Regions from separate parts of the Photobacterium piscicola genome, predicted to be linked through region 2. Evidence: predicted binding sites of a transcription regulator. Region 2 holds the regulator's gene; the other holds the start of a gene.

Region 1 (4,440 bases), 440 kb from region 2:
TTTTAGGATTATTCACAATATCTAATACTGTTGCGGTTAAGCCTGTATTTGGTTTTAGTGTAATTAGTCCTTGTTGTTGTAATAATAATAAAGAACGGCCAAGGTTAGTGGGATCATTGGGTACTGCAATTTGATCTCCATCTTTTAATTCATCCAGTGATTTTATTTTATTTGAATAGCCAGCAATAGGGTATACAAATGTATTGCCAGCAATCGCAAATTTATAACCACGATCTTTAATTTGTTGATCTAAATATGGCTTATGTTGAAAAGCATTAGCGTCAATAGAGCCCTCTGCTAATGCTGCATTAGGTGATACATAATCTGTAAAAGTAACTAATTCAACATCAAGCCCATATTTATCTTTTGCTTGTTTAGCAGCAACTTCTGCTACTTGTTCTTCAGCTCCCGCCATGACACCAATTTTTACTTTACTGTTATCAATGGGGGTTTCTTGCTCACTACAGCCTGTTAATGTGATAGCTGCAGCAACGCCGGCAATGGCAAAAAGGTGTTTAAGATTGAACGCCATAGTATTACTCCTTAAATGGGCTTTCCTTGATGATATAAATAATCTTTTGTTACTAACGGTGATCGACACGTTTCACTAAGTGATCACCAATTGATTGAATAAGTTGGACTAAAATAACAAGCATAATGACGGTGATAGCCATGACGGTGCCATCAAAACGCTGATAACCATAGCGAATACCAACATCACCCAACCCTCCGCCACCTACGGTCCCCGCCATGGCGGAATAACTAATTAAAGTCACTAAAGTAATGGTGATCGCATTAATAATGCCGGGTAAAGCTTCGGGTAATAATACTTTAGCTATAATCTGCATTGGTGTTGCACCCATAGCTTGTGCTGCTTCTATTAGTCCTGTTGGAATTTCTAATAACGCCCCTTCAACTAAACGCGCGATGAAGGGAATTGCACCGACTGTTAGTGGCACAATGGCGGCAGCGGTACCAATAGAACTGCCAACTACAAATCGTGTAAAAGGAATAATGGCAACTAACAGAATAATAAAAGGGATTGAACGGCCAATATTAACCACAATACCTAGAATTTTATTTAAAACGGGGTTTTGCCATAAACCATTTTTTTTGGTGAGGTGTAATGTGACACCAAGAGGAATACCAATAACAAAGCCAATGAAACCGGACACTAACACCATGGTTAAGGTTTGTCCCAATGCTTCGATAAGTAATTCAGTTAGGCGCTGATTGCTCTGCCACCATGTTGTTATTGCATCAAGCGACATATCCTAGTACCTCAACATTTAATTTGTGATCACGTAAAAACCTAATAGCGTTATCAATGGCAGTTTGAGTACCAAAGAACTCGGCAAGCATTAATCCAAACTTAACTCCGCCGGCATAATCCATATTTGAACTAAGAATACTGATATCAAGATTAAACTCGCGTGCAACTTGGCTAATTAACGGCGCATCAACAGAGTCTCCAGTAAATTCCAGCCTAATAAGGGGATAACTTCCTTTTACCGAGGTTGGTGTCATTCTTAATTGATAATCTTCAGGAATCGATAAATCTAACGTTGAGCGAATAAACGCTTTAGCTAATTCAGTTTTCGGGTGTGCAAAAATATCACCGACAAGGCCTTGTTCGACCAATTCACCACCACCAATAATCGCAACTTGATGACAGATACGTTTAACCACATCCATTTCATGAGTAATCAATAAAATAGTTAAGTTAAGTTGCTGATTAATTTTACGTAATAAAGCCAGTATTGATTGCGTTGTTGCGGGATCAAGTGCGCTGGTGGCTTCATCACACAATAAAACTTTGGGATCAGAGGCTAAAGCTCGTGCGATAGCTACCCGTTGTTTTTGACCACCACTTAAGTTTGATGGATAGCTATTACGTTTATCTTCTAGACCAACTAATGACAGTAACTGAGTAACCTTGGTATTTATTTCGAGTGTTGAAAGACCAGCAAGCTCAAGTGGTAATGCAATGTTGGTATAAACGGTGCGTGATGAAAGCAAATTAAAATGCTGAAAAATCATCCCAATTTTACGACGAGCTAAAGTTAATTCATTAGATGAGAGGGTGGTTAAATCAATACCATCAACAATAACATTACCTGTTGTTGGCTTTTCTAATAAATTCACACATCGAATGAGCGTACTCTTTCCTGCTCCTGATGAGCCAATCACACCGAAAATTGTTCCCTGTTCTATGCTGAGATTAATATCTTTTAGCGCATTGATTGCTTTCTCACCTTGATAGAACACTTTATTGACTTGTTTTATTTCTATCATTGAACTTCCTGATTAATTAGATGCAATCCATTATGTGCAAATAGTGCTATATTGCATTTATTGTTAATAATTGGTTGTATCAGTTAAAATATATCAACTGCTGTTAAGTTGATGCTATTTCCAATCGCTTTTTAAGTCAATAGCTATTTTTACGTCTAGACGTCTAAATGGTTGTGGGTTTATTACAGTACTCTGTTCATGGCTAATCAGTCTTGTGGATGTGATAACTAATACTTTTCAATACCAACTCGTGACATAATCAAACCAATATCTAATTGTTGAGGGCTTTCTTTTGGCCAAACCAGCTGTCTTTATTGATCGTGATGGCGTAATAAACGTTGATCACGGCTATGTACATACTGTTGATGATTTTGAATACATTGATGGTGTTTTTGATGCATGTAAAAAATTCAAAGAAATGGGTTACTTACTTGTTTTAGTTACTAATCAATCTGGTATTGCTCGTGGTATCTTCAGCGAAGATGAGTTTATTTCTTTGACTGAATGGATGGATTGGAATTTCGAAGATCAAGATATTGAATTTGACGGTATTTACTATTGCCCACACCACGCAACGGAAGGCAAAGGTGAATATTTACAAGATTGTGATTGTCGTAAACCAAATCCAGGCATGTTTATCTCGGCGCAAAGTCACTTGAATATTGATATGTCAAAATCAGTAATGATTGGTGATAAAGCCGATGATATGAAAGCAGCGATAGCGGCAGATGTTGCTTTTAAAGTATTAGTACGTACAGGTAAAGCGATCACTGAAGAAGGTGAAGCTCTAGCAGATGCTGTTTTAGACAGCGTTAAGAATGTACCAGCATGGCTCGCTGAAAACGCGTAATTGTTCATGTTATAAAGCAGTAGGTGATCTACTGCTTTTATTTTATGGATTATCAATAAAGTTTTGCACCTTATCTTTTTGTCATTATTCCCGTTTATTGTAAATCTCCACGTGTTGTTTCTTTGCTTCTAGTTTTTATAATCATTTTATCTGCTTTTTTAACGCTCATTTCGCCATCACTATACGATTTAAATACAAAATTAAATGAAGCCATTATTAATTTTTGATTAAAAAATGGATGAAATATAAATTTTTGTATAAAAAAAAAGCGGTTGATTATTTTGATGTAAAAAAACTATTGTCAGTTTTAAAAATTCTCCTATAATGCGACCTCACTGACACGGGCAACGGCGCAAGCGGTTACCGAAAGTCAGTATTGTTCTTTAACAATTTGACCATGCAATCTGTGTGGGCACTCGTTGAATAGTTAAGTCGAAAGATTTATCAATGAACTGAGTGACCAATACAAAATAACGTAAATTGTTTTGGCACAGTCAATTCATTATCGTTCTGTTGGAACGATAATAGCTTTAAAATTACTAAGGTAGTTTTGAAGTCAGTATTCATTGAGCCGTCTCGAAAGAGACAACAAAACTTTAATTGAAGAGTTTGATCATGGCTCAGATTGAACGCTGGCGGCAGGCCTAACACATGCAAGTCGAGCGGTAACAGAAAGAAAGCTTGCTTTCTTTGCTGACGAGCGGCGGACGGGTGAGTAATGCCTGGGAATATACCCTGATGTGGGGGATAACTATTGGAAACGATAGCTAATACCGCATAATCTCTTCGGAGCAAAGAGGGGGACCTTCGGGCCTCTCGCGTCAGGATTAGCCCAGGTGGGATTAGCTAGTTGGTGGGGTAATGGCTCACCAAGGCGACGATCCCTAGCTGGTCTGAGAGGATGATCAGCCACACTGGAACTGAGACACGGTCCAGACTCCTACGGGAGGCAGCAGTGGGGAATATTGCACAATGGGGGAAACCCTGATGCAGCCATGCCGCGTGTATGAAGAAGGCCTTCGGGTTGTAAAGTACTTTCAGTTGTGAGGAAGGCAGTTAAGTTAATAGCTTGGCTGTTTGACGTTAGCAACAGAAGAAGCACCGGCTAACTCCGTGCCAGCAGCCGCGGTAATACGGAGGGTGCGAGCGTTAATCGGAATTACTGGGCGTAAAGCGCATGCAGGCGGTCTGTTAAGCAAGATGTGAAAGCCCGGGGCTCAACCTCGGAACAGCATTTTGAACTGGCAGACTAGAGTCTTGTAGAGGGGGGTAGAATTTCAGGTGTAGCGGTGAAA
Region 2 (4,440 bases):
TAATTCGGCTAATTGGGCTTCAAGTTGTTCTGTACCCACACCAACAGGTAACAACTGAGTAGAACCACACTGCTGGCATTGGTGCATGATCGGCCGCTGAGTGGCACAGTGATGACACCGTAATTCCCCTGATTGCTGATGGAGGGTGTAATACGCATCACAACGATCACACTCTGCGATCCAGCCGCACTCATGGCACATCATCGCGGGTGAAAATCCACGCCGATTAAGAAACAGCATCACTTGATTGCCCGCATTGAGGTGCTTACGCATTTCTGCAATTAATGGTGCTGATAACCCCGCGTTTAAATACAGGCCTTTGACATCAATAACACCATGACGTGCAGCACTCGCATTACCTGCACGTTTAGAGAGTGTCAGATAGTGATATTTGCCTGTTTGGGCGTTATGCAGTGTTTCCAGTGCTGGCGTTGCTGAACCTAACACTATCGGAATATTTTCTTTATTGGCTCGCATTACGGCTAGATCACGAGCGTGGTAACGTAAGCTATCTTGTTGTTTATATGAAGCATCATGTTCTTCATCGACAATGATAATGCCAAGGTTAGCAAAAGGTGTAAACAGTGCCGAACGGGTGCCAATAATGATTCCAGCTTGATTATCTCGTCCAGCAAGCCATGCCGCCATGCGTTCGCTATCGTTTAAACCCGAATGTACGGTTTCTAATGGCACCTTAAAACGGCGCTTAAAACGATTGATTGTTTGTGGTGTTAGGCCAATTTCTGGCACTAAAATTAACGCCTGTTTACCCGCCGCTAAAATGGGCTCAAGTAAATTAAGATAAACTTCGGTTTTGCCTGAGCCTGTAACACCATCGAGTAGATAACAACCAAATCCTGGATTACTGTTTACCGTTGCAATCGCTAATGCTTGTTCTTCGTTTAAACGTGGTTTCTGTTCTGTAATTTCAAATTGTGGCAGCCACTGACGTTGTTGTGGTTGATGTTGTTGTTCGCTGATCCAACCTTTTTGCTCGACAGTTTTGAGGGTGGTGCTGCTGACGTCATGAGTGAGTAAGTTTTCATGACTGAGTGGACCATGACGTAATAGATTTAGGATTTGTGCTTGTTTAGGCGCGCGTTTTAAGCCATTTAGCGGCTGATCTCGACCTGTTTCAGTTAGGTGCCAATACTTTAGTGGCGTGGTTGATGCTTCTCGACCTTTACGCAGTAATGCAGGCATCGCATTGGCAAGGGCATCACCTAATGGATATTGATAATAGCTACTGGCCCATTTTAATAAGCTAAATAAAGCAGGTTGCCATAAAGGTTGATTATCTAATACTTGCTGAATAGGTTTTAACTGTTGAATAGGAAAATCAGAATCATGCCCGATAGCAACCACAATCCCGACTAATCGTTGTCGACCAAAAGACACCAGCACGCGACCACCAATAATTGGAGTGGTGTTGGGTTTGATGAGATAGTCAAAAGTTTTATCAAGTGGGACAGGTAAAGCAACGCGTGCTATTGGGTGGTTCATATTTTATCGCTTTAATTGAGCTTGTACTAAATAGTAACAGATCACGTGATAAGGGATAAGTACTGCTATGTTGCAACTATTATTGACTGTTTTAGTGATCAATAAAAGAGCGATAAAAAAACAGTGACTGAGTTGATCTCTGTGGAATGATTGATTACTATACGCCGCCTGATTTGTCGTAAATTAACGACAGACTATTTTATTAACCACGTGTGGTGCCCGGCTTTGGATCGGGAGAGCGACACGGCCTTAACTTGAGGTTTCCCCATGAAACAAGGTATCCACCCAGAATACAAAGCAGTAAACGCACGTTGTTCTTGCGGCAACACTTTCGTATTTAACTCTACTATGAGCAAAGACATCAACCTTGATGTATGCGATAAGTGTCACCCATTCTACACTGGTAAGCAACGTCAAGTTAGCTCTGGCGGTCGTGTGGACAAATTCAACAAGCGTTTTGGTGCGCTTTCTAGCAAGTAATTATTTGCCAGATGAATTTACAAAAAAGGGATGCGCAAGCATCCCTTTTTTTATGGCTGAGATTTGGCAATTATAAAAAAACCAGCAGAAGTGCTGGTTTTTTGCTATTTCATGTCCATATTATTCATTAATGTCTTCGTAGCTGATACCCATCGCTTCCATCAATGCTTTCGCTTCTGCGGGCAGATCGTCGGGGTGATCTTTACGAATATCATCATCAGTGGGTAGTGGTTGTCCTGTGTAGGCATGTAGGAAAGCTTCACAGAGTAGTTCACTGTTGGTAGCGTGGCGCAGGTTATTGACCTGACGGCGAGTACGTTCATCAGTAAGAATTTTGAGAACCTTTAATGGAATAGACACTGTAATTTTTTTTACTTGTTCATTTTTCTTACCGTGTTCTGCATAAGGGCTAATATATTCGCCATTCCACTTTGCCATGTTTTACCTTCTCAGCGATGTTTAATTAATGATGATAACAATGTCGCGATGACGGTTGTTAGTACATAGTCATGATAGGCGGCGATATTACGTGAACATCACTGATTTGTCCTCTACAGTGATAGACAACAGTTGCTAGATCACGACTATTTTTTTCAATGACTGAATTTTAGCGGGATTTACCGCTATAAGCAAAGACATATAGACGTCTAGAGGTGTTGACGTCTTGTTTTGATGTGGTTAAGGTTGTTAACAGCCATCATTATTTATTTACAGGGTTCACCCCCTTATAACAAGGAACGTTATTATGAGTGATAAGCAGCCTGCGACTATTGCCGTTCGTAGCGGTATTGACGTTGATTCACAATATAATGCAGTTGTGCCGCCAATTTACTTAACGTCCACCTACAGTTTTCCTGCGCTAGGTGAGTTACCGCAATATGATTATTCCCGTTCAGGCAATCCAACTCGAAATACATTAGCTGATGCTCTGAGTGATATGGAAGGCGGCGCGGGGGGCGTCGTCACCAGTTGTGGTACTGCTGCGATGAATTTATTGGTGTCTGCGCTTTTAGGGCCTGATGATTTATTGATAGCTCCCCATGATTGTTATGGTGGCAGTTATCGATTGTTTAATACCCGCGCTCAAAAAGGGGACTTTAAGGTCCTGTTTATAGATCAGTCGGATCCTGATGCCTTAGCGGCAGCATTGGCACAAAAGCCGACGTTGTTATGGCTTGAGACTCCCTCAAATCCTTTAGTGCGCGTGATTGATATTACGGTGGTTTGCCAACAAGCACAGGTGGTTGGTTGCCAAGTTGCCGTTGATAACACTTTCCTATCGCCATTATTACAGCAGCCGTTATCGCTTGGGGCTGATTTTGTGGTGCATTCAACCACTAAATACATTAATGGTCACTCTGATGTGATCGGGGGTGTTTTAATTGCTAAAGACCAAGCTGCGGCTGAAAATCTAAGTTGGTGGGCTAATTGTATTGGGGCGACAGGAGCCCCTTTTGATGCATATTTGACCTTGCGTGGATTGCGAACATTGGCGCCTCGAATGAGGATGCATGAAGAAAATGGGGCAGCAGTGCTGGCTTATTTGCAGCAACAACCCTTGGTTGGCACTATTTATCATCCAAGTTTGCCCACCCATCCTGGGCATGAGATAGCGAAGCGTCAGCAACGTGGTTTTGGCTCGATGATGAGTTTTGAATTTGCTGGAAGTTATCAACAACTGGCGTTGTTTGTTAAAACATTACAATTGTTTTCATTGGCAGAATCATTAGGGGGGACGGAGAGTTTAATTGCTCATCCGGCTTCAATGACTCACCGTGCCATGAGTGATGAAGCGCAACGAGCCGCTGGGATCTCTACTTCTTTGTTACGGTTATCGGTAGGTTTAGAAGACCCACAAGATTTGATTGCTGATCTTAAACAGGCGTTCGCTATTGCAAAGGAGGGCTGCTGATGAAAAAAGATCTGCGCCAATTACATAAATTTGGCGGAAGTAGCCTTGCCAATGCTGATTGTTATCGTCGTGTCGCTGATATTTTACGTGCGTATTCTAATTATAATGATTTAGTGGTGGTATCGGCGGCAGGGAAAACCACCAATCAATTATTATTATGGCTAGAACAATTAGTCACTGATGGCCGCTTAGCCCATGAAACCTTACTCTCTATTCGAGTATTTCAGCAGCAATTGATCAATGAGTTACTTGATCCTCAAGACGCAGAGCCACTACAACAGCAGTTATATGCGGAGTTGGCGTTAATTGCTCAGTGGGGACAATTAACCATGACGGCCGAGGTGAAAAATGCGGTTTTAGGTCATGGTGAATTATGGTCTGCACGGTTATTAAGTGCCTTATTAAACCAATGCCAATTAGCGGCGATAGATATTGATTCACGTTTATTTTTACGGGCCGATCATGCGGTGCAGCCTGAAGTGGATAAAGTCTTATCTGCACCCTTATTGGATCAATTGTTAGCGCAATATCAACAGCAACGATTA

The links. Region 2 encodes MetJ, which represses methionine synthesis genes. Its sites were predicted from a motif close to TTAGACNTNTANANGTCTAA; they were not measured.
Region 1: metN (methionine ABC transporter ATP-binding protein MetN) is a predicted target of MetJ. The motif match lies at 2,443-2,462, and genes of this name have one in related genera.

Annotation. Positions count from the first base shown of each region.
Region 1 covers NZ_CP175534.1:993,723-998,162, forward strand. The annotation lists gene ACJZU6_RS04885 (MetQ/NlpA family lipoprotein) at 1-532, opposite strand, end outside; gene ACJZU6_RS04890 (methionine ABC transporter permease) at 585-1,271, opposite strand; gene metN (methionine ABC transporter ATP-binding protein MetN) at 1,261-2,295, opposite strand; gene gmhB (D-glycero-beta-D-manno-heptose 1,7-bisphosphate 7-phosphatase) at 2,588-3,145, shown strand; rRNA gene ACJZU6_RS04905 (16S ribosomal RNA) at 3,743-4,440, shown strand, end outside.
Region 2 covers NZ_CP175534.1:557,101-561,540, forward strand. The annotation lists gene priA (primosomal protein N') at 1-1,503, opposite strand, end outside; gene rpmE (50S ribosomal protein L31) at 1,771-1,983, shown strand; gene metJ (met regulon transcriptional regulator MetJ) at 2,104-2,421, opposite strand; gene ACJZU6_RS02690 (O-succinylhomoserine (thiol)-lyase) at 2,729-3,895, shown strand; gene ACJZU6_RS02695 (bifunctional aspartate kinase/homoserine dehydrogenase II) at 3,895-4,440, shown strand, end outside.